DNA from 3 places in the Exiguobacterium sp. HSB13 genome. Region 2 is predicted to be linked to each of the others. Evidence: a T-box and tRNA genes for the amino acid it is inferred to sense, from the RefSeq annotation. Region 2 holds a T-box; the other regions hold tRNA genes.
The links. A T-box is a leader RNA that pairs with one kind of tRNA and senses whether it is charged. The one in region 2 lies ahead of argS (arginine--tRNA ligase), so its partner is inferred to be a tRNA-Arg.

Region 1: it has a tRNA-Arg gene. The T-box ahead of argS (arginine--tRNA ligase) is inferred to sense a tRNA for this amino acid. The anticodon was not compared.
Region 3: it has a tRNA-Arg gene. The T-box ahead of argS (arginine--tRNA ligase) is inferred to sense a tRNA for this amino acid. The anticodon was not compared.

The regions. Positions count from the first base shown of each region.
Region 1 covers NZ_JBUZOM010000001.1:1,578,227-1,586,026, reverse strand. Annotated here, with positions in the region: gene sdhB (succinate dehydrogenase iron-sulfur subunit) at 1-310, shown strand, start outside; gene ACZGCQ_RS08495 (acyl-CoA thioesterase) at 367-822, shown strand; gene ACZGCQ_RS08490 (phosphocarrier protein HPr) at 888-1,151, shown strand; gene racE (glutamate racemase) at 1,238-2,044, shown strand; gene rph (ribonuclease PH) at 2,045-2,800, shown strand; gene ACZGCQ_RS08475 (XTP/dITP diphosphatase) at 2,797-3,390, shown strand; gene ACZGCQ_RS08470 (metallophosphoesterase family protein) at 3,396-3,905, shown strand; tRNA gene ACZGCQ_RS08465 (tRNA-Arg) at 3,979-4,052, shown strand; gene ACZGCQ_RS08460 (hypothetical protein) at 4,155-4,679, shown strand; gene ACZGCQ_RS08455 (hypothetical protein) at 4,708-5,691, shown strand; gene tig (trigger factor) at 5,802-7,094, shown strand; gene clpX (ATP-dependent protease ATP-binding subunit ClpX) at 7,329-7,800, shown strand, end outside.
Region 2 covers NZ_JBUZOM010000003.1:55,319-63,118, forward strand. Annotated here, with positions in the region: gene ACZGCQ_RS13860 (hypothetical protein) at 1-395, opposite strand, end outside; gene argS (arginine--tRNA ligase) at 426-2,108, opposite strand; T-box leader at 2,169-2,387, opposite strand; gene ACZGCQ_RS13870 (GGDEF domain-containing protein) at 2,517-4,193, shown strand; gene ACZGCQ_RS13875 (alpha/beta hydrolase) at 4,209-4,991, shown strand; gene trhO (oxygen-dependent tRNA uridine(34) hydroxylase TrhO) at 5,052-5,966, opposite strand; gene ACZGCQ_RS13885 (TVP38/TMEM64 family protein) at 6,205-6,852, shown strand; gene ACZGCQ_RS13890 (DUF485 domain-containing protein) at 7,119-7,445, shown strand; gene ACZGCQ_RS13895 (solute symporter family protein) at 7,442-7,800, shown strand, end outside.
Region 3 covers NZ_JBUZOM010000001.1:1,838,286-1,846,085, forward strand. Annotated here, with positions in the region: gene ACZGCQ_RS09745 (sugar-binding transcriptional regulator) at 1-457, opposite strand, end outside; gene ACZGCQ_RS09750 (glutaredoxin family protein) at 576-836, opposite strand; gene ACZGCQ_RS09755 (RNA polymerase factor sigma-54) at 827-1,969, opposite strand; tRNA gene ACZGCQ_RS09760 (tRNA-Arg) at 2,124-2,199, shown strand; partial or broken gene clpP (ATP-dependent Clp endopeptidase proteolytic subunit ClpP) at 2,382-2,966, shown strand; gene ACZGCQ_RS09770 (hypothetical protein) at 3,079-3,315, opposite strand; gene whiA (DNA-binding protein WhiA) at 3,398-4,354, opposite strand; gene ACZGCQ_RS09780 (gluconeogenesis factor YvcK family protein) at 4,351-5,349, opposite strand; gene rapZ (RNase adapter RapZ) at 5,349-6,218, opposite strand; gene trxB (thioredoxin-disulfide reductase) at 6,330-7,292, opposite strand; gene ACZGCQ_RS09795 (tetratricopeptide repeat protein) at 7,354-7,800, opposite strand, start outside.

The DNA of each region.
Region 1 (7,800 bases), on a different contig from region 2:
CGTGTGTCTCGAGGCATGTCCGAACGTCAACGATCGTTCGACATTCATCGGACCAGCATCGATTTCACAAGTTCGTCTATTCAACTCGCATCCGACAGGTGCTTTCCACAAGGAAGAACGCCTTGAAGCGTTGATGGAAGATGGCGGGATCATGCAGTGCGGTAACGCTCAAAACTGTGTCGAGGTTTGTCCGAAAGGGATTCCGCTGACGACTTCGATCGCAGCGATGAACCGTCAGACGACACTTCATTCATTCAAGAAGTTCTTTGGTAGTGACGAAGGACGGACAGGTGAAGCAGTTAGTTCATGATTTATCAAAGAAGGAGCTTGCTCCTTCTTTTTTCATTCAGACAGGAGGAACTCATTGTGCGCGTACCAGCTTATATTCCAGAACTTGAAACATGGCTTGAACAGATGAAACATGGCACACGACTCGACGTCGCGGTTCGTTTTGCGGAGACGGATGCCTATGGTCATATGAATAACCGGGTACCTTTCGTCTATTTTGAGGACGTTCGGACATTGATGTTAGAGGAAACAGGATATTCGCTTGCAGAAGACGGCATTATCGTCGTTGCGGATGCCCAGTGTAATTACATTCGCCAAGTTTATCCACGTACGCGTCTTGCCGTCTATGCCTATCCCGTACATGTCGGAAGTGCGTCGTGTGACGTCCATTATGCGGCATTTGATGAGCAGGGTGAACTGATGTTCACAGGACGGACATCGATGGTACAAATTGATCGTGCCGGGAAAGCATTCCCGTGGAGTGAAGCGTATAAAAATTCCTTGCAGAATCGATTCGAATCCGTTATCATTTGATAATGAGTTCACATATTCGAAAACGACTCACTAGTACGTTATTAGTGAAGGGAGATTTCTTAATCATGGAAAAAACATTCAAAGTCATCGCGGATTCAGGCATTCACGCTCGTCCGGCTACTCAGCTCGTCAACACAGCTTCTAAATTCCAATCAGACATCAACTTGGAATACAACGGGAAGACTGTCAACTTGAAGTCAATCATGGGTGTTCTTTCACTCGGAATCGCGAAAGATTCAGATATCAAAATCGTTGCAAACGGTGACGATGCTTCTGAAGCAATCACGACTCTTTCAGATATGCTGACTAGCGAAGGTCTTGCTCAGTAATCCTGTAATCGTACATTCTCGGACGCCGGTCTTGCACCGTCGTCCTTTTTTGTTACCATAGGAAAGAGAGAAAGAGGTGGAGAAGAGTGAATCGAGCGATTGGAGTACTAGATTCCGGAGTCGGTGGGTTGACGGTCGCACGTGAATTGATGCGACAGTTGCCCCATGAGCGAATCATTTATGTCGGGGATACATTGCGGTGTCCGTACGGTCCTCGTCCAGAAGAGGAGATTCGTGAGTTTACGTGGGAGATGATTGATTATCTCGTACAACAAGATGTGAAATTGATCGTAATCGCCTGTAACACAGCAACGGCTGTTGTTTTAAAAGAAGCGCGAGAACGTTTAAATATACCTGTCATTGGTGTCATTGATCCTGGAGCCCGTGCGGCAGTCAAAGTGACGCGGACGAAACGAATCGGTGTCATCGGAACGAAGATGACGATTACAAGTAATTCCTACGAGAAGGCGTTACGACATGTCGAAGGACAAGTCGTCGTCGAATCGTTAGCCTGCCCACCGTTCGTTCCGCTCGTCGAGTCGATGCAGACGGACGGTACTTATGTCGAACGTGTCGTTGCGAATACATTACGACCTTTAATGAATTATGATATGGACACATTGATCCTTGGGTGCACACATTATCCACTTTTAGCAGATGTCATTGGACGGGTCATCGGACCAGGCGTCCAACTCATCTCTTCAGGGGACGAGACAGCACTTGAGGTAGCAGCACTACTTGACTACAATACGATTTCAGCAGATGTGACACAAATACCGGAGCATCGTTATTATGCGACAGGCGATATTCGCTCATTTGATCAGATTGCAACGGATTGGCTCGATCAGCCAATCCACGCAGAACGCATCGTGCTTGGAACGGAGGAAGACTAAATGCGAATAGACCAACGAACAGCGGAGAAGCTCCGTCCCATTCACTTATCGGTTGATATCAATAAACATGCAGAAGGTTCGGTTTTAATTGAACTGGGCGATACGAAAGTCCTCTGTACGGCGACCGTCGAGGAGAAAGTACCACCATTCCTTCGTGGTAAACGCCAGGGCTGGATCAATGCTGAATATTCGATGTTACCACGAGCGACGGCTCAGCGGACGGCACGAGAAGCCGTCCGCGGCAAGCAGACGGGACGGACGATGGAAATCCAACGTCTCATCAGCCGCTCGCTTCGGGCAGTCGTCGATTTAGAAAAGCTCGGAGAACGGACAATCTGGATCGACTGTGACGTCATTCAGGCAGATGGTGGTACACGAACAGCATCAATCACCGGTGGATTTCTAGCTCTCGTGCGTGCAATCGATCAATTGATTCAAGCAGGAAAACTGACGGATACACCGATCAAAGAGGGTATCGCAGCCATTTCGGTTGGAATCGTCGAGTCGAATGTCTTGCTCGATTTATGCTACGAAGAGGATGCTGCGGCGGAAGTCGACTTCAATCTCGTCATGACCTCATCGGGTAAAATCGTCGAGATGCAAGCAACAGGAGAAGAGTCGACATTTTCCCGTCAAGAGATGCTCGAAATGCTCGAACTTGGGGAAAAAGGAATTAAGGAACTGATTAATGCTGGGCGTGAGGCACTCGGTGTCTCTTGGTGGTATGTAGGAGAAGAAGTGGGGGAACATAGATGAAGGTCATCGTCGCAACACACAATGCAGGTAAAGTGAAGGAACTTGAAAGCATGCTGGGTCGTCTCGGTTATACGGTCGAATCGTTACTCGATCACGCCGATGCTCCGGAAACGGATGAAACAGGTGAAACATTCGAGGAAAATGCACTCTTGAAAGCAACAGAGGCAGCAGCCTACTTTGGTCACGCGGTACTTGCTGATGATTCAGGACTTGAAGTTGACGCTTTAGATGGCGCTCCAGGCGTCTACTCAGCACGCTTCGCGGGTCTTGAAAAGTCGGATGCGGCGAACAATGCTCTACTACTTGAAAAGTTAGAAGGTATTCCGGAAGAGAAGCGGACGGCGCGCTTCGTTTGTGTACTCGCGCTAGCGAAGCCAACTGGTGAGACATTGACGGTTCGTGGAACGATGGAAGGGCGAATCGGTTTTGAAGCGGCGGGGTCGAACGGTTTCGGTTATGATCCATTGTTCGTCACGGCAAGTGGACAAACGGCTGCTGAGTTGACGAAAGAAGAAAAAGCGATGGTTAGTCATCGTGGCAATGCATTGCGTAAGCTCGAACAGGACTTAACTACTTTCTTAGGAGTGTGATGAAGATGAGAGCGTTGATCGTTAGTGATAGCCATGGACTAGAACAAGAACTGCTTACGATATTCGAACGTCACCAAGACGTGGATTTGGCATTTCATTGTGGGGACTCCCAATTGACGCGCGACATCGAATCATTATATCCATATCGTGTTGTGCGAGGGAATTGCGATTACGGACACGATTTTCCGGAAGAAGTCATGTCGGAATTGGATGGTCATACCATCCTTTGTGTCCACGGACATCGTCAGGACGTCAAATACAGTCTAGATGTCTTGCAACATCATGCGAAGGAAAAGCAAGCGGACATCGTCTTATATGGTCATTCCCATGTTGCGAAGGCTGAATATCGGGACGGCGTATTATTCATCAATCCAGGTTCAATCCGGATGCCACGCCATCGACCAGACAAGACGTATGCGATTCTTGAAGTGGATCAAAACCGTTATTCTATCGATTTTCTCGATGTGAACGGCGATCGAGTGAATGCCCTGCATCTGGACGGAACATTTTTGTAATAAAATAAATGCAATGTTTGTAATGTGATTGACACGAAAGAATTGTTCTAGTATAGTTTATTCGTGTTGACACGTCCCAATAGCTCAGCAGGATAGAGCAACGGCCTTCTAAGCCGTCGGTCGGGGGTTCGAATCCCTCTTGGGACGCTATAATTAAAATAGAGACTGCCCTTACGAGGGTGGTCTCTTTTTTTTATTCCGATTTTCAATTATAATTAAGGTATCATGAACTCGAAAGGGATGAATGCAATGTGGAAAAAGGTTGGAGCAGTCCTCGTGCTAAGTACGTTTCTTGCTGGATGTAGTGAGATTTCAAATACAGTCGACGATGCAAAACAACAAGTCAACGATGTAAAAAATAGTGTCGATTACGCTGGAGAACTTCAAGGCATTGCAAAAGATACGGCACAAGTCACGTCAGATTTGTCGGCTTCCTTGAATGAGGCGGCTACGACAGCGCGTGAATCTGCGAACCCTGAACAAGCACTTGATCAACAAATCGAAAAGTTGAAGGAAAACGGAACGATTGATCAGTTCAATCAAGAACTGGATCAAATCGATCAACGATTAGCGGGACTTGAAAATCCGCCACAAGAATTGCAAAATTTAAGTGCAAAACTCGAGCAGTACGTGAATCAGTCGGAAGACATCGCTCGATTACTTGAAGCGGACGTCTCATTAGATACGTTGAATCGATTAGGAATCGAGCAGGCGGGACAACTTCAAGAAGCGATCACGAACTGGACGTCTTTACTCGATCCATTTACAAAATAAGTAGTTGAACATGAAGGAGTGCCGGAATATGGGGACATCGCGCTGGATGGAACATGAACTAGAAGTAGAACGAGCGCGGATTCTTCGTTTGTCCGCTTCTAAACAAGAACAATTGATTATGGAATTAGAGACTGACCAATTGACAGGTGAAGATGTCTTACACCGGCTCTATGTCATTCAACCACTCTTAATGCATGACCGTGAACGATTTGAAACAGTGGCGGAACGATTTCTTGAAGTCGAGGGTGTCGAGCAAGTGCTCGCACTCTTTCTTTATGAACTCGGAGAACGGTATCCGATGAAACTCGCTTTGCGCTCAGCGTCACCGTATCTGCCTTATGGGCTCGCGCTTCGATTAGATGAAGTCAAACAACAGATGCGTGTTCGAGAACAAAAGCCGGCAGTTCAAAACAACCCTGTTGCACAGCGTGAAGTAACATCAGCAACGGAATTGATGCATGTGTTGCAACATGGCAGTTGGGTCGAACAAATGCGTCATTTGACCGGTATGGAATTTGAACGGACAACTGAGCTCATTGCATACATCACGCAGAAATATCTTCTGGCGCAAGAGACAGAACATCAAAGTCTACTCGTCATTGATCAGTTATTAGGAAGTGTGCTTCATCACGTGTCATATCCGATAAGCATTCATGTGCCACACTTGGATGTAGACTGGACGATCTCGTCACGCGAAGATTTAGAAGAAATCCTGGTGGTACATCAACAGGAGCAACAAGCGTTACTCGCATCGATGCATTCGTTAGAGCGAATGGATCCGTTCCGAGCATTGCTCGTCTTGCGATCGGATCAACTGATTCATTTTGAAGAACGAGAACGAATCGGATCAGACATGGAAAAGTGGCTCACAGCATGCGAAGAACTCGCAGGTCTAACATTTGAACGTGAAGAACCGGAACGTATCCTCAGTCCGCTGGCGAAGCGGTTATATCGAGCGGCACATATCCTTTATCCAGAAGTCATCGCATTCGAGCAGATTTACTTCGATTGAGACATCTGGAAACGATTCGTTCAACAGTGGTAATCGTCAGAACGATTGTGCTATAATGTGACTTGTTGTACACACATGTACGCTAATTGACAATTTTGGAGGGACTCAGCATGACTGCAAAATGGGAAAAACAATCAGGTAGCCTCGGCGTCCTCACGTATGAAGCGCCTGCTGAAGCATTTGATAAAGCGGTAGACCAAGCGTTCAAGAAAGTCGTTAAGACTTTGAACACACCTGGTTTCCGTAAAGGAAAAATGCCACGCGCAATGTTCAACAAAATGTACGGTGAAGAAGCACTGTACCAAGATGCACTCGACATCCTTTATAAGGACACAATCGAAGGTGCAGTCGTCGAATCAGGAATCGAGCCAATCGCGCTTGAGAACATCGACGTTGAAACACTCGAAAAAGGCAAGCCAGTCGAATTCAAAATCACGTTCGTCATCGAGCCAGAAGCTACACTCGGTGAGTACAAAGGTCTTGAGTACACAGCAGTTGAAACGAACGTTACTGACGAAGACGTCGACGCTGAACTCAAAACATTGCAAGAACGCGGTGCAGAACTCGTCGTTAAAGAAGATGGCGTCATCGAGAATGGCGATACAGTCGTATTCGACTTCGCAGGTTTCGATGGGGAAAACCAATTCGACGGCGGAACTGCTGAGAACTACTCACTCGTCATCGGTTCAGGGAACTTCATTCCTGGATTCGAAGAGCAAATGGTCGGTTTAAAAACTGGCGAGCAAAAAGATCTTGAAGTGACATTCCCAGAGGAATACCACGAAGCATCACTCGCTGGAAAACCAGTTACATTCAAAGTAACGATCCACGAAGTTAAAGCACAAGAGCTCCCTGAATTGACAGATGAGTTCGCAAAAGAAATGGATGAAGAAGTTTCTTCACTCGACGAGTTGAAAACAAAAATCCGTACGCGTCTCGAAAACACACGCAAACAAGAAGCTGATGCTTCAATGCGCGATGAGTTAGTCGAAGCGGCTACGAAAAATGCGACAGTTGATCTTCCAGAAGTCATGGTCGAAAACGAAGTCGAGCGTATGGTTCAAGAGTTCACACAACGTATTCAATCACAAGGCATCGACCTCAACATGTACTTCCAGTTGACTGGAACGACAGAAGAGGCAATGCGTTCTGAAATGAAAGAGCAAGCGGAAGAGCGCGTTAAAGCACGTCTCGTCCTCAAGCAAATCGTTGCTGACGAAAAAATCGAAGTAACAGATGAGGAAACTCAAGCTGAACTTCAATCAATGTCAGAACTCTACAACATCCCTGCAGATCAACTTGAAACGATGCTTGCACCACAAGGTGGTCTTGAAACGCTTAAAGGCGATCTTCAATTCCGTAAAGCTATCGATGTTCTCGTCGACAACGCAAAAGCAAAATAAGCCATTTCATGGTTTTCGATCGACTTCAAGCCCAATTTCTGGTCTTGGAGTCGATTTTTTTGTACGATAGGTCAAACAAGGACAAACGATCCTTGGTTCAGAACATCAAACTGTAAATCGTTCGTCCAGGATTTGAAAGACTTTCCTTGTTCATGCTACAATCATAAATAGTAAAACGTGAGACGGGATGCTACAGGCATCCATACAATTTCCACGTTAAAGGGGTGGACCTTTATGTTTAAATTTAACGAAGAAAAAGGTCAGCTAAAATGTTCTTTCTGTGGAAAGACACAAGAACAAGTACGCAAACTTGTTGCTGGACCTGGCGTTTACATTTGCGACGAGTGTATCGAACTCTGCAATGAAATCGTAGAGGAAGAACTCGGTACTGAAGAAGAAGTCGAGCTGAAGAATGTTCCAAAACCGCATGAAATTCGTACGACACTTGATGATTACGTTATCGGTCAAGAGAAAGCGAAGAAATCATTGTCTGTAGCGATGTACAATCACTACAAACGAATCAATGCTGGTGGTCGTGCAGATGATGTCGAGCTCTCAAAATCGAACATCGTCATGATTGGACCAACAGGTAGCGGTAAGACACTTCTTGCCCAAACGATGGCACGGATCTTGAACGTACCGTTTGCGATTGCCGATGCAACAAGTTTGACGGAAGCCGGTTATGTCGGTGAAGACGTCGAGAACA
Region 2 (7,800 bases):
AGACGGTTCAAATAATCCCACGGCTTGTCTTCCGAACGGAATTCATTACGAGCGAGCCACTTCTTCAATCCGATCGCATCGATCTGACTCAATGTCTCTGTCGTGCGTGCCGACTTCCAAAGCGTCAACAGTTCACCTAGTTTTTTCCGTGTCTGTTTCTTGCGCATGAAGAATTCAAAATTGTCTTTCGTCCGTAATGCGTCTCCTTCGATCGGAGCAATCAACTCTGCTTCCGGCGCCGTCACGAAATCGTGAACGAAATCGACAGACTCTCCCGGTAACCAAGCCGCGACTTTCCCGTGAAAATCAGCCATGAAGGCGACCGTTTCTGCCAAAGGCTCCTGCTTCATCTGTGAAGCAGCTTGCTGTAATCGTTCTTTCGTCTCAGTCTTCATAATCTACCTCTTCTTATTCGTGGATTGGTCTTACATTTCTTCTGGAGCGCCGACACCAAGTAAACGAAGACCCTCTGTCAAGACGATCGTGACGGACTTGACGAGTGCAAGACGCGATTGTTTTGCTGCGTCATCTTCGAGAACACGGACGTGTCCGTAGTATTTATTGAAGCTTTGTGCAAGATCTAAGACGTAACGGCTGATGATTGACGGCTCACGACGTGTGAACGCGCGATCGATGACTGTCGAGAATTGGTTCAGCATCGACACGACACCCCATGCATGATCATCGGCGCTACCAGCGAATGGTGTGCCATCATAGCCACCTTTACGGAGCAACGAGTGCGCTCGGGCATTCGTATACTGGACATACGGTCCTGTTTCACCTTCGAATTTCAACATCTGCTCAAGATCGAACTCGATGTTATTCATCCGTTCGTTTTTCAAGTCGTGGAAGATGACGGCGCCGACACCAACTTGACGAGCCGTTGCTTCGGCATTCGCTAAGTTCGGATTTTTTTCCGCGATGTTGTTCTTCGCGACGTCGATCGCTTCTTGTAGTACTTCTTCAAGTAAGACGATCCGACCTTTACGCGTCGACATTTTCTTTCCGTCCTTCATGATCAGACCGAATGGTACATGGTGCATACCGTCGACGTTCTCAAATCCAAGCTTCTTCAAGACTGCGAACAATTGCTTGAAGTGAAGTGCTTGTTCACCACCGACGACGTAGAACGCTTGCTCAAAACGATATGTTTCAAGACGGTAGACAGCAGCCGCTAAGTCACGTGTCGCATAGAGCGTTGCGCCATCTTTCTTTTTAATCAAGGCAGGCGGCATACCTTCTGCTTCGAGGTCGACGACCATCGCCCCTTCTGATTCGACGAGGAGATCTTTTTCTTCGAGCAAATCAATGACGTGCTGCATCTTATCGTTGTAGAAGGCTTCTCCGTTTAAGCTATCGAATTTGACACCGAGCATCTCATAGACACGGTTGAATTCGACGAGTGAGACTTCACGGAACCATGTCCAAAGCGTCGTCGCCTGCTCATCACCTTGTTCGAGTTTTTTGAACCAGAGACGTCCTTCGTCCTCGAGTGATGGATTTGTTTCCGCTTCTTCGTGGAACCGGACGTATAATTTCAACAATTCCTTGATTGGTTCTGTACGGACCGCTTCTTCCTCACCCCACATCGTGTAAGCCACCATCAATTTCCCGAACTGTGTTCCCCAGTCCCCTAAGTGGTTGACACCGACGACGTCATACCCTTTTTTACGTGAGATTTGGTTGAGCGCGTTCCCGATGACCGTCGAACGCAAGTGCCCCATCGAGAATGGTTTCGCGATGTTTGGTGATGAAAAATCAGTGACGATCGTTTTTCCATTCGCTTCACTTGATCCGAACGCCTCTTGCTCGGTCAGAACTTGGTTGACGATTTCTTGCGAGACGACTTCCCGATTCAAGAAGACGTTGATGTAAGGACCAACAGCTTGAACGTTCGAGAACAACGGCGCGTCAATTTTTTCTGCGAGCTCCGAAGCAATCATGTTCGGTGCTTTACGGAATGCTTTTGCGAGCATGAAACATGGGAAAGCAAGATCACCATGATCTTCGTGTTTTGGTTGCTCGATCAGTTGTTCGATTTGTTCAACCGATAAGGCACCTTCCATGACTTGATGTAATACTTCTGCATACTGCGCTTTATAACTCATCTTTATTTCCTCCTGCTTTACTGATTTTTTGGCAATAAAAAACGCCCCTTGCGCCACGCGCAAAGAGACGGAATGACCGCGGTACCACTCTTCTTGGTGTCATTTTGACACCCACCTTGTTCGGGGATAACGGGGTTCCCCCGGCTACGCCTCTTCCATCAGGAATCGGGCAGCGTCTCAGAAGTGCGTTTCACGATCGGTTCGTCCTCAGGCTTCCACCATTCCCTGATTCGCTAGTTGACGAAAATCAACCGTTACTCTCTTCATCATCGACTGTATTCGATATCTTTCACATTATACGCAATTCTTTCTTTTCTCTCAACCTTATTTTTTTGGTAAATGGCTTATCAAAATTTCCACAATTCGGGTATAGGAATAAAAGATACTTCTCAGGGGGAGGGATGTTTCATGCGCTACTACCAACATGTAGCCCGGACAAGCTGGATCGTCTTCGGTCTCGTCGCCTTGACGTTATTAGTGATCGGCATCGTTCATCCACCAACCTTCCATCCTTCTGTCTCCATCATCAACACTCTTTATTTATTCGGACTCGTTCTCCTGTTTCAGTTCGATAATGTCCGTCGTGGTGGCATTTACTATACATTCCAAGAAGGAATCATCTTATTTTTATTCCTCAATTACGGTTTAACGTACGCCTTGATTTTAAGCCAAATCGGTATTCTCGTCTTTCAATTCATGTCTCACCGAAAAGCGATTCGCTGGAAACGTTTCGTCTACCTCTACCCGATCAACGCCTTGTTCGATTTAGTCTACATCTCGCTTCCCGCCTTTGCGTATTATGCGCTCGGTGGTCCGATCGGCTCAAACTTTACGTATACGAAAGCCTTGCTCCCTTTCACCGGCTTTTTAATCACCGTTTTCCTTGTCTCTTATTTCCAATGTCTATTCGTCAATCGCTTCCTCTTCTTGAAATACGATTGGCAACGTCTCGTAAAGCTTCAGTCCCTCGTCTACGGAATCAGCATGTTAAGTGCTCTACTTGGAATCTGGTTCTACGATGAAAGTCCGCTCGTCGCGGCTACAGTTTCCGCCTTGATTCTCTTTTTGTTCAAACGTCTGTTGCAAGAGCGTGGCGACTCCCTTGAAGCAAACGATAATGCTAAGCGATTTGATGATGCGAAGGAACACTTGTTGATTTCCCGCTTCGAACGCGAGACGATTGATTCGTTACTCCTTGATTTACCGCATCTGCTACCGTTTTCTGAAGGTTGGATCTCAATCCAACAACAGCGAAAACAAGTCATCTATAACATCCGGACGAAACAACCGATTGATGTATTACCACTGTTTCATTCCTTGACAGCCGACGATTTGCATACCCCGATCATCTATGGTCTTCGGTGCGACTGGGGCAACGATATTCAAATCGGATTGCCTGTCGATCGTCACTCGATGCTGGCGATTCCTTCGATTACGAGCGGAGAGGTCGATGTCTCGATCATCCTGTTCCATCAAGTCGCAGATGCCTATGATGCGACGAATGCCGATGAGTTATCTCGTCTGCTCCGTATCTTTTGTCGTGTCTTAGAGCGCTCTCGTGAAACGGTTCAACTCTACACGGAAAGTCGGACCGATGCCTTAACGGAATTACCGAATAGTCGTGCCTTCTACGAACACGGTCGGCAGGAGTTTGCTGCTGACTGCTATCCGCTCTCCGTGATCCTGTTTGATATTGATCATTTTAAACGCGTCAACGATACGTACGGTCATAAAGTAGGCGATCTTGTCCTTCGTGAACTCGGTCGACGTATCCAAGCGATCCAATTGCAACATGATGAGGTCTTTGCTGCTCGTTATGGCGGGGAGGAATTCGTACTTCTCTTACGAAATGGTAGTCAAGAGGCTGCCATCCAGATTGCCGAGACGGTCCGCCATGCGGTCATGGATCGTCCCTTCCTCGTCGATGGTCACCGACTGTCCTTAACCGTCAGCCTCGGAATTGATACAGTGGAAGAAAGATATCAACGGACGTTCGAAGAGTCGTTACGTCAAGCCGACCATGCACTCTATGTCGGCGGAAAACACAACGGACGTAACTGTACCGCGCATTATGCAAACCTTTGAAAGGTCGTGACTCTATTGTCGATTACAGAAATTGAAATGACGCTTCCGACATCACAAGCCCACCGGACGATTCGGATTCATCGTCCGCCCCATTTAGATCCGAACGAAGCCTTACCGGTGATTTATATGCACGATGGACAAAATGTCTTTAGTGGAGAAACCGCCTCGTTCGGAAAAGGCTGGGAGATTCATCTTGCACTACAACAGACACAAATTCCGGCAATGGTCGTTGCGATTGACAGTCCAGAAGACGGCATGGATCGTTACGATGACTACGCCCCCTGGAGTGACGAAGCTTTACTGATGCGGACTGCCTATCCCTCGCACCGGACGTCAATCGGGGGAAACGGTAAGGTCTACATGGACTGGATTATCCGCGAGTTAAAACCATATATTGACGCCAACTACGCGACACGTCCTGATGATACGACGATGATCGGTAGCTCGATGGGTGGCGTCATCTCGCTCTATGGTTTATTCGCATATCCGGAAGTCATCACGCGTGTCGCTGCTTTGTCGACTGCTGGATGGGCAAACTTTTCTTCACTCCTTGAATTCATCGAGCGTAGTCCGTCTCTGTCTGCCGCTCATCGCTGTTATATGGATGTTGGTACTAAAGAAGTGAGCGGTCCGATGACCGAGACAGATTATTTACACACGAATGATGTCTTAGCACGAGCGGTCGAACAGAAACTTACTCAAAGTCGCTATACGATCATCCCGGAAGCGATTCATCATGAAACCGCCTGGGCGAAACGTTTACCGGATATTTTGCGTTACTTATTTCCTTCCTCTTGAGTACACAAAAAGAGTCGGGTGATTTCTTTAAGTAGAAATCATCCGACTCTTAGTCTTGTCTTATACTAATTCTTCTTGTTGCTCTTTTTCATAACGGTTGCGCGGATGCTCCCGGCATTCATCGGAACACGAACGCATGACTTTTGGTTCGCATTCTTCACAGCAGAAGTGCTGTCGATTACATTCCGGGTTTGCACAATTAACGTAACGCGTCTCCGGTTTTCCACAGTAGTAACATTCTGAGACGACAGAAGGATTGACGGCATTTACAGGAACTTGTACACGCTCATCAAAGACGTATAGTTCGCCTTCCCAGTCTTCTCCTTGCGTCTGTTCATCTTTTCCGTACATGACGACTCCGCCTTTTAGGTGGAAGATATCATCACTCTGTTGCCGTTTACGGAAGTACGCCGTGAATTTTTCACAACGAACGCCACCCGTACAATATGTGAGAACCTTTTTTCCTTCAAATAAATGCTCGTTCTCGTCAAGCCACTCCGGGAATTCCCGTGAAGCATCGACATCGACTTTTACAGCATTCTTGAAGTGTCCGAGGTCGTATTCATAGTTGTTTCGTACATCGAGAATGACGACATCATCTTGTTTCATCATTTCTTTCCACTCTGCTGGTTCAAGATACGCAGCGTGTTCTTCTGGTACGTTGAATTCATCCTCAAAACGCCATGTGACGAGTTCTTTTTTGTAACGGACGAACGTCTTTTTGAAGGCGTGCTCTTCGACTTCATCGATTTTGAATTCGATGTCAGCGAATCGTGGATCCGCCGTCAAGTCCTTCATGTATTGTTCCGTTTGTTCGACCGTTCCAGAGAGTGTGCCGTTGATTCCTTCTGGTGCGATCAAAATCCGACCTTTAATACCGAGCTCTTTACAGTAAGCAAGATGCTCTTTCGTTAGCTGTTCCGCATTTTCGATCGGAACATACTTATAAAATAATAGTACGCGATAAGGTTTCATATTCCTCATTAGCCCCCATGTCAGTTTTTTGCAGTAAAACGAACGTTGGCAAACGAAGCGTCTAGCTATTGACTAGCTGGGAACGCCTGCAAAACGCACCCATTTAAGTATAATACCAACTCCCTTTCGAATGTACAATCTACAATTCCTGAATCCCTTTCAAGGAATTTCATTCCCTTTCTGAATCAGAAAGAGGTAAAATAAAACACAGTAGTACATCTCGCAAGGAGGATTCCGAATGCTCCATACACTTCGTGACTGGATCGAGCAGATGATTTTCTTTCTCCAAGACTTACCTGGAGGAGCTGCCACCGGTTTGATTGCCCCGTTTCTTGAGTCTCTATTTCCTTTCCTGCCACTCGTCCTGATCATTTCCGCGAATGCGGCAACCTATGGTTTTGGTATGGGTGTTCTCGTATCATGGGTCGGGAGCATGCTTGGATCACTCGTCGTCTTCGCTTGTATTCGATATCTATTTCGTCGTCCGGTCACGCGTTGGCTTGAAAAACACCATGCCGCGCAACAGTGGATCGAACGTGTTCGTCACATGAGTCCCATCTCACTCGGATTCTTTTTCTCGCTTCCGTTCATGCCTGCGTTCATCATCACGTCCATTTCCGCCATGATTCAACTATCGTTGCGGACGTATTTGATCGCTGCTGGTGCCGGTCGTTTAATCGTCGTCATCATCTTCTCGCTGATCGGAAAAGAATGGTCGACGTTCCTTGAGCGTCCGATGCGTCTCGTTCTTCTATTTTTGATTTTACTCGCCATTTGGGGAGTCAGTCGCGGAACGGAAGAGTGGTTAAAGCGTCGCGCCCTTTCAAAACGCGCGGATCATTTACGGGAAATCGAAGACAAAATCGAACGTCCAACTGAAAAATGACTCAAGCCTGTCTATGATTTCATAGACAGGCTTTTTTTGAGTTAATTTCGTTTTTTGTCGTACTAGGTCTTTTGAATCATTTTCCGACATAAATAATATATAAAAATAACGTTCAAACAATGTTCAATATTGCAAACGCTTACATTAAATTGGTATGACCAATATTAATATAATAATGAGCTTTTCTTCTTAAAAATTAGGATAGCTTTTCCAGAAACGACATCCTTATAATGAATTTACATTCATTCCTTAAAGGAGGCGTCCTCATGCATCAAGTGTCCGAAGTTCAAAAAAATGAAGCGACTCAATCCGCTCCAGCAATCGTCGAGAGCGCTACCTTTCAACAATTGATGCGTCAAAAGAATGGCTTCATTCTTCCAGCCATCAGTTTCTGTCTTATTTTTTATTTTACGCTTCCGATTTTAACAAGCTACTTCACGATTTTAAATCAGCCGGTGTTCGGTGATATTACAGGTGCTTGGATCTTCGCTTTTGCTCAGTTCATCATGACGTGGACGTTCTGCATGATGTACAGCAAAAAAGCACGTGCCTTTGATCGACTTGTCGAACAGATCAAGGAGGAGTCGAAATGAATTATACTGCCGTTGCTTTATTTGCGGCGATCGTCGGTTTGACGCTCGTCATTACATACTTTGCTGCTCGTAAAACAAAAACTGCTAACGACTTTTATACAGCGGATGGCGGACTCACGGGTGCACAAAACGGGATGGCGATTGCCGGCGACTATATGTCCGCTGCCTCGTTCCTCGGAATTGCTGGGATGATCGCTTTGGCCGGATTTGACGGATTCTTCTACTCGATCGGTTTCCTCGTTGCCTATCTGGTTGTCTTGTACCTCGTTGCCGAACCACTTCGGAACCTTGGGAAATACACGATGGCAGATATGATTGCCGCTCGGTTCAATGCTTCAAAAGTTCGCGGAGTCGC
Region 3 (7,800 bases), on a different contig from region 2:
TACCGCCTGTGACAGCGATCGTATTGTGATGGTCTGAAGAAAGCTCTCGTTTGAGTCGTGCGACGGTCGCCCGTCCCATGTCTCGTTGTACCCAGAAGGTTTCATCGGAATCACCCGGTACGATGACGACGTCCCGTACTCCGAGTCTCTCTTTCAAGGCTTTCGCCATGTCTGAGATCCCTGCGAGTTCTCCCATGATGCTGTGCATGCTGCGAAGAACATTTCGTCCTTCATCCGTCAAGGACATCCCTTGCGTCGCGACCTCTAGGAGGTCTTGCTGCTTCAAGAAGTCGACTTCCCGCCGTAAGACGCGTTCCGTCAAGCCAAGGCTTGTCGCAAGTGTACGTCGTCCGATCGGTTGCATCAGTCGCACATAATGAAGGATGTCGTAGCGTGTCTGCATTTCTTCGATCAGATCAGGCACGATTCGTTTTTGGATCTGGACTAACTGCCGAATCATGTATTTCCCTCTCCTCTCAAGTAGCTGGACGCTTTTTGTCCCGCATGTCATAACGTGTCCCACTTGGTACACCGTTATCATAACAGTCCATTTCTCGCCTTGCAAGTCTCGTTTCTCAAGTTTTTTGAAGTAAGCGTTTTCTTACTGTTTCTGTCTCGAATTTGCCATAACTCCAGATTTCACCGTCATGCATAACGACGGGAATCTCGTATAAGAACCGTAGACTGAGCGCTTCATCCTGATCGATGTTGACTTCCTCGAACGTCCATTCCGGAAACTCATCGAGTACGAAGTCGAGTAAGATGGCGGCCTCTTCACATAGCGTACATCCCGGACGTGAATAGAGTGTTAAGTGTCTGTGTCGTTTTAATCCCATTCTGATTGCGCCTTCCTTTGCTGCATCGTTTTTTTCGTTAAACCAAGCGCTGCCCGATATTTCGCGACCGTCCGTCGTGCGACTGTCAGACCATCTGCTTGCAGGCGATCTGTCAATTGCTGATCACTTAACGGACGATTGCTATGTTGAATGTATTCGGCGATCCGCCGTTTAATCAAAAAACTCGAATCTCCGGTTGTCGTCCGTGAGACGAACAAGTCTTCTAGGGCAACGAGACCGTGGACCGTCTCGACATACTTCGACGCAATCGCTCGACCAATCGTTGACGGATGATGCCCCGTTGCCTCAGCGACTTGTTTTTTCGTCAATGGCTCAAGATGCAGCTCTCCCTTGAACCAGCGTTCTTGTCGCTCAAGCAAGACCGAGAGGATGGCATGCATCGTGACACGGCGTCGTTCGTACGCGCGCAAAAAAGGCGTTGCCTCTTTTAATCCAAGCCACGTCTGATCCGTGTCGAGTGTCATCCAGTCGATCTGAAGTTTTCCATCTAACAGGTGAATCCGCGCTTCTGCCATGACCAATCGTTCTTCTTTAGGAAGATCCGGTGTCCGGCTCAGCCTTGTCAGTCGTTTTCGCAACCGCGCTCGATCCTGTTCACTGTAATGAGCGAACACCTGACTCGCCGGTTCATGTCGTAGCCGATCTGTCAGTCCGATCAATTCCGCGTCGTTTAGCTCGATCGCCTGTAACCATTGGCACTCGCGCTCCGAGCGGGCAGCGATGCCGACTGGTTCACATTGTTGTAAGAGTGTCCGTGCTTCTGTAATCGTTGCGACATCGGTCGAGAAGGATGCAGCGAGCTGCTCGTCCGATGTCCGCAATAAACCGTCCGCTTCTAAATACACGATGAGTTGTTCCGCCATATATCCTATTTCCTGTCTGACTGATTCTAAACGTATTTGTGCAAGAAGCTCGTCTTCATAGGATGCCAAATGTCCTGCCATCTGCTCGACCTCTAGCGAAACCTGATTCGGGTAATGACGATGCAACCGTCGTTTCAACCGTCGCCATTCCTCCTCGAGCTCAGCTGCTGGTTGCTCAAGTACATGTAACTGATACTGTTGTGACGCCGATAACGTCATCTGTTGCGTCTGTTCCTGGCGTTGATCCATCGATTCCCCTCCCCCCACTTCTTATTATAGAAGAAACGTTTTAAAAAACGTGCTCTGAACCCCTTTTGAGTCGCTAGAGAAAAGAAAAGTCATGCTTCCCTATTGCTTTTCTGAAAAAATGTCGCTATACTATTAATTGTTCAGTACATCAGATGCACCCGTAGCTCAGGGGATAGAGCACTGGTTTCCGGTACCAGGTGTCGGGAGTTCGAATCTCTCCGGGTGTACCATTTATTCAACTACAAGGCAATGCCAGCAATGGCGTTGCCTTTTTTCTATATTGATATGTTTCATTTGCCCTTGTAATGGAAAAATACCTAAAAGTCGCATCGTATCTTTTGACCAATATTGACCAAAGGATTATGATAAGGATAAGTCGAATAGGAAGCTACATACCAACTATAAGGAGGCAAAGACTATGTTAATTCCAACAGTCATCGAACAAACAAACCGCGGGGAACGTGCTTACGATATCTACTCACGTTTGCTAAAAGACCGCATCATTCTTCTCGGGAGCGCGATTGACGACAACGTCGCCAACTCAGTCGTTGCCCAACTTCTGTTCTTAGCAGCAGAAGATCCAGATAAAGAAATCTCGCTTTACATCAACAGCCCAGGTGGTTCGATCACTGCCGGTATGGCGATTTACGATACAATGAACTTCATCAAGCCACAAGTCTCAACGATTTGTATCGGTATGGCAGCATCGATGGGTGCGTTCTTGCTCCAAGCAGGCGCAAAAGGAAAACGTTTCGCGTTACCAAACGCTGAAATCATGATCCACCAACCACTCGGTGGTACACAAGGTCAAGCATCGGATATCAAAATCCATGCGGAGCGTATCATCAAAATGCGTGAGCACCTCAACAAAATCATGGCTGAAAACACAGGACAACCACTTGAAGTCATCGAACGCGATACAGAGCGTGACAACTTCATGTCAGCACAAGCTGCTGCTGATTACGGTCTCATCGACCGCGTCATGGAACGTGCATAAGTCATCCAGAGTGTCTCCTTCGGGAGGCACTTTTTTTGTATCCATAAAGTCTTGTCGGTTATCGTTGCATACAAAAAAACCTCCCGTTCCTTATAGAACGAGAGGTCGATGATCAGTCGATCAAGTCTGTGATGTCTGAAACGATATCGTGGTTTTCACGAATCAGCGAGTAAATAGCGTTCGCATGTGGCGAAAGCTCTTCTTCTGCTTGTAATTGCTTCAGGAATAAAGATGTTGCGAACGCAACGAGTGTGCTTTTCGGTACACCGATTGATTTTGCTTTTTTTGTTAACACTTCATCAAACTTCGCATCGACTGTCAGCGAAATACGTTTCTTTTCGTTAGCCATTTCAAAAACTCCTTAATTCGAACATTTAGTTGCATCGACTATATATTATAGTAGACTATGGTTCATCCCGCAAGCGACCCTCTTATAAGGCCCCTGTCATCGACTCTCCATTTCGTACTTTTTCAGCGATTTGATCAATCTTCCGTAACCGGTGATTGATCCCTGATTTTGAGATGGAGCCGCTTTCGACCATCTCGCCGAGCTCTTGTAAAGTGACGTCTTGATGTGTCACACGCAAGATCGCGATCTCCTTCAACTTATCCGGTAAGACATCAAGTCCAACCGTCCGCTCAAGGAACTTGATGTTCTCAACTTGACGTAATGCCGCACCGACCGTTTTGTTGAGGTTCGCCGTCTCACAGTTGACGAGACGGTTGACCGAGTTACGCATATCTTTTAAGATCCGGACGTCCTCGAACCGTAGCATCGATTGTGTCGCATCAACGAGCTTGAGGAAATCAGAAATCTTTTCGCTCTCCTTGATATAGAGAATGTGTCCCTTTTTCCGTTCAATCGCCTTCGCGTTCAAATCAAAGACGTTTGATAAACCACGTAACGCCGCATTGTGCTCCTCATATAAGCTGAAGATCTCCAAGTGATACGACGACGTCGCCGGATTGTTGAGCGAACCCCCGGCGAGAAACGCCCCTCGTAAATACGCGCGCGCTTTGCGTTCGTCATTTAGGATCGTGTCACTGATGGAACGAATCATCGTGAATCCTTCCCCTAAAATTCCGAGGTCTTGTAAAATCTTGTCCGCTTGTTGTTTGACGCGGACGATATAGACATTATTCTTTTTCAGACGCATTTTCTTCCGCACGAGCAGATCGAGATGGACCCCGTATGCTTTTTTCAACAGCGAATAGATCCGACGGGCAATCGAGGCATTCTCGGTCGAGATATCGAGCGTCAGACCACGTCCAAGCCCGAACGAGATCGCACCGTTCATCCGGGCGAGTGCCGCGAGTTCCGCCTTCATCTCGTGATCGGTGATCGGAATCTGCGTTAATTCTTTTTTGACTTCTGAGGCAAAGCTCATGTCAGCTCCTCCTTTCCTTCGAGTTGACGCATCCGTCGAATCGACAACACCTTTCGCATGACAAGGCTTGCAACGGCATCTGAGTCATGACGGATGAAATGATGATTGTAGTCGACGATATCGTCTGCCAGCACTTCAACGCCAGCGAGCTCGAATTGTTTTTCATTATAAGTGACGATGTCAGCGTGATCTTTTTGGTATTTCTTTAGGTAACTCGCATCGATCGATTCGTTGTTGACGATAATCGTATCAACGACGCCTTGTCCAAGGAAGCGTTCGAGTGCCGCTAAATGCTCATTGGCTGTGAACGCCGTCGTCTCGCCGGGTTGCGTCATGACGTTACAGATATAGACGACCGGAGCCAGTGATTGTTGGATCGCTTCCCGGATCTCATCGATCAGGACATTCGGGATGATACTCGTATAGAGACTACCCGGACCCAGGACGATGACATCGGCATCAAGAATCGCCTGAATCGCTTCTGGTACCGGACGAACGTCTTGTTCTTCAAGGAAAATCCGTTCGATCTTCTTACCGACCTTCGGGATCAACGACTCGCCTTTGACGATCGTCCCGTCCTCGAACTCGGCACAGAGTGTGATCGTCCGTTCCGTCGCCGGATAGACTTTTCCTTCTGCGTTCAACAATTGTCCCATGACACCAATTGCTTCGACGAACGAACCGTTACAAAGCTGGGTCGCTGCCGTCAGCATCAAGTTTCCGAGCGAATGACCATGCAGACCTTCCCCTGTTTCGAACCGATACTGCATGATTCGGTCCATCAACGTCTCCGACTTTGATAAGGAGACGATGACGTTTCGAATATCTCCTGGCGGCAACATGTTGAATTCCGTCCGCAGACGACCAGAACTACCGCCGTCATCAGCGACCGTGACGATGGCTGTGATGTCGAGCGGATAATGTTTCAGTCCACGAAGAAGCGTCGAGAGTCCTGTCCCGCCACCAACGGCGACGACTTTACGTTCCCATTTCATCACTTCTCCTCCTTCGCATACACATAATCCCGGTGATTCGTCTCGATATGATACTGCGTCGCGAATTCTTTACTGATCGCTTCCGCGAATGTAATCGAACGGTGTTTCCCGCCTGTACAACCAAGAGCGATGACGAGTTGCGACTTCCCTTCTCGCTCATATTGCGGAATCAGGAATTCAAGCAAATCGACGAGTTTTTTATAGAACAGCTTCGCTTCCGGCCACTGCATGACGTACGACGCGACTTCCTCGTCGAGTCCCGTCTTTGGACGCAGCTCTGGAATATAGAACGGGTTCGGTAAGAATCGCAGGTCAAAGACGAGATCGGCATCGAGCGGTAAGCCATGTTTGAACCCGAACGACATGACGTTGACCGTAAACGGAATCCGCGTCCCTTCCGTGAACTCCTTCAAGAGACGTTCTTTCAGTGCAAGCGGCTTGATGTCACTCGTATCAATCAGCATCTGTGCCTTATCACGGAATCCTTCGAGCAACGTCCGCTCACGTTCGATCCCGATCAATGGTGAATCCGTCGGTGCGAGCGGATGCGAACGACGCGATTCCTTGTAGCGGCGTACGAGGACATCATTTCGTGCATCGAGGTACAACATCCGGATTTGTAAGTCGGTTTTCTTTAAATCCTCATAGACGACAAAAAAGCTGTCGATGAAATCACGCGCGCGGGTATCGATGGCAACGGCGATTTTAGGACGCACTTGTCCAATGACTTCGATGAGATGCGGCAGTAACGTCGGGGGTAAATTGTCGACACAAAAATAGCCTAAGTCCTCAAAGCTGTTCATTGCGACAGTCTTCCCAGCCCCACTCATACCCGTGATGATGACAAGTTGCGGTTGATTCTGTTCCATCTTTTCGCCCTCCAGACAACAGTTCCGTGTGTATTTTTCACTTCTTTCTCAGTATATCATAAAAAAAGAGCCAGCTTCACTGAAGTCTCCTTCAATGAAACTGGTTCGATATTATGCGTGTGAGGATTCTTGTAATTCTTCAAGCAACGCTTCGATGAAATGCTGTGCATTTTGCGCTGCGATCGAACCATCGTTCGTTGCTGTAACGACTTGGCGCAATGTTTTTTCACGTACGTCACCAGCAGCAAAGATGCCTTTGATGTTCGTTTCCATCGCTTCGTTCGTTACGACGTAGCCTTGGTCGTTTAAGATCCCGAGATCTTGGACGTAACCAGTGATTGGGTTCATCCCGATGTAGATGAAGACTCCATCGATCGGATGCGTCGTCACGTCAGCTGTTTTTGTATTGATCAGCTCGATACCGCCGACTTTCCCGTCTTGTTCGTTAATCTGTTTGACCGTATGGTTCCAGATGAAGTCGATTTTCGGGTTGTCGAACGCACGTTTTTGAAGAATTTTTTGAGCACGGAGCTCATCGCGACGGTGTACGATCGTGACTTTTTTCGCGAAGCGTGTCAAGTAGACACCTTCTTCCACCGCAGAGTCGCCTCCACCGATGACGAAGAGTTCTTTTTCTTTGAAGAACGCGCCATCACAGACGGCACAGTATGAGACACCGCGACCGCCGAGCTCTTCTTCACCCGGTACGCCGATTTTTTTATATTGTGCACCGGACGCGATGATGATCGCCCGTGCGTAGTAATCTTTGTTGTGTGCATGAATCGTTTTGTATGCTTTACCGTCTTCGATGCTTCGAACGTCTCCGTACGCATATTCTGCGCCGAATGCTTTCGAGTGGTCGAACATTTTTTGTGAGAGATCGGGTCCGAGGATGCTATCGTATCCTGGGTAGTTCTCGATATCTTCTGTGTTCGCCATCTGACCGCCCGGAATCCCGCGTTCGATCATCAATGTCGAAAGGTTCGCACGTGATGCATAAAGTGCGGCTGTCATCCCAGCAGGTCCTGCCCCGATGATGATGACGTCATAAATTTTTTGTTCTGTTTCCGCCATGATTCCACCCCATTTTTTAAATTCATTGTAGTTTGAGTATAGGTGAGAATCGCCTAAACGTCTAACACTTTGCTTGTAGCGGTGCCAGCATCCGTTCATGTGTCCGGATCATCGATGCGACGTGATCGAACGAACAATCGACAAGCGATGCACATTCCTCGATCAACATCCCGTCCCGTAAATCATGGAACAGATAGAGGAGCGATGCAGCCGATGCTTCGATTGAATCGAATGACTCGCCGCTTAAGACGAGTTGTGCGAAGCGTTCATAAAAATCACCTTCAAGACTCATTCGTTCTTCGTCTGAAACGAATCGTTCCGCAAGACGGATCGTCTGTAATGCCCGGTGAATGCGTTCATCCACGACATCAGTCCGACCCTCCATCTCGATGACTATCTGTTCTGTCAATAAGAGGACGTCTTCGCGGTCCGTCACTTCCGGCATCATCGATAACGCAAGCCGTGCCTCGGCATCGTTCAGTTTACCAAGGAGAAGTGCCGTAAAGAT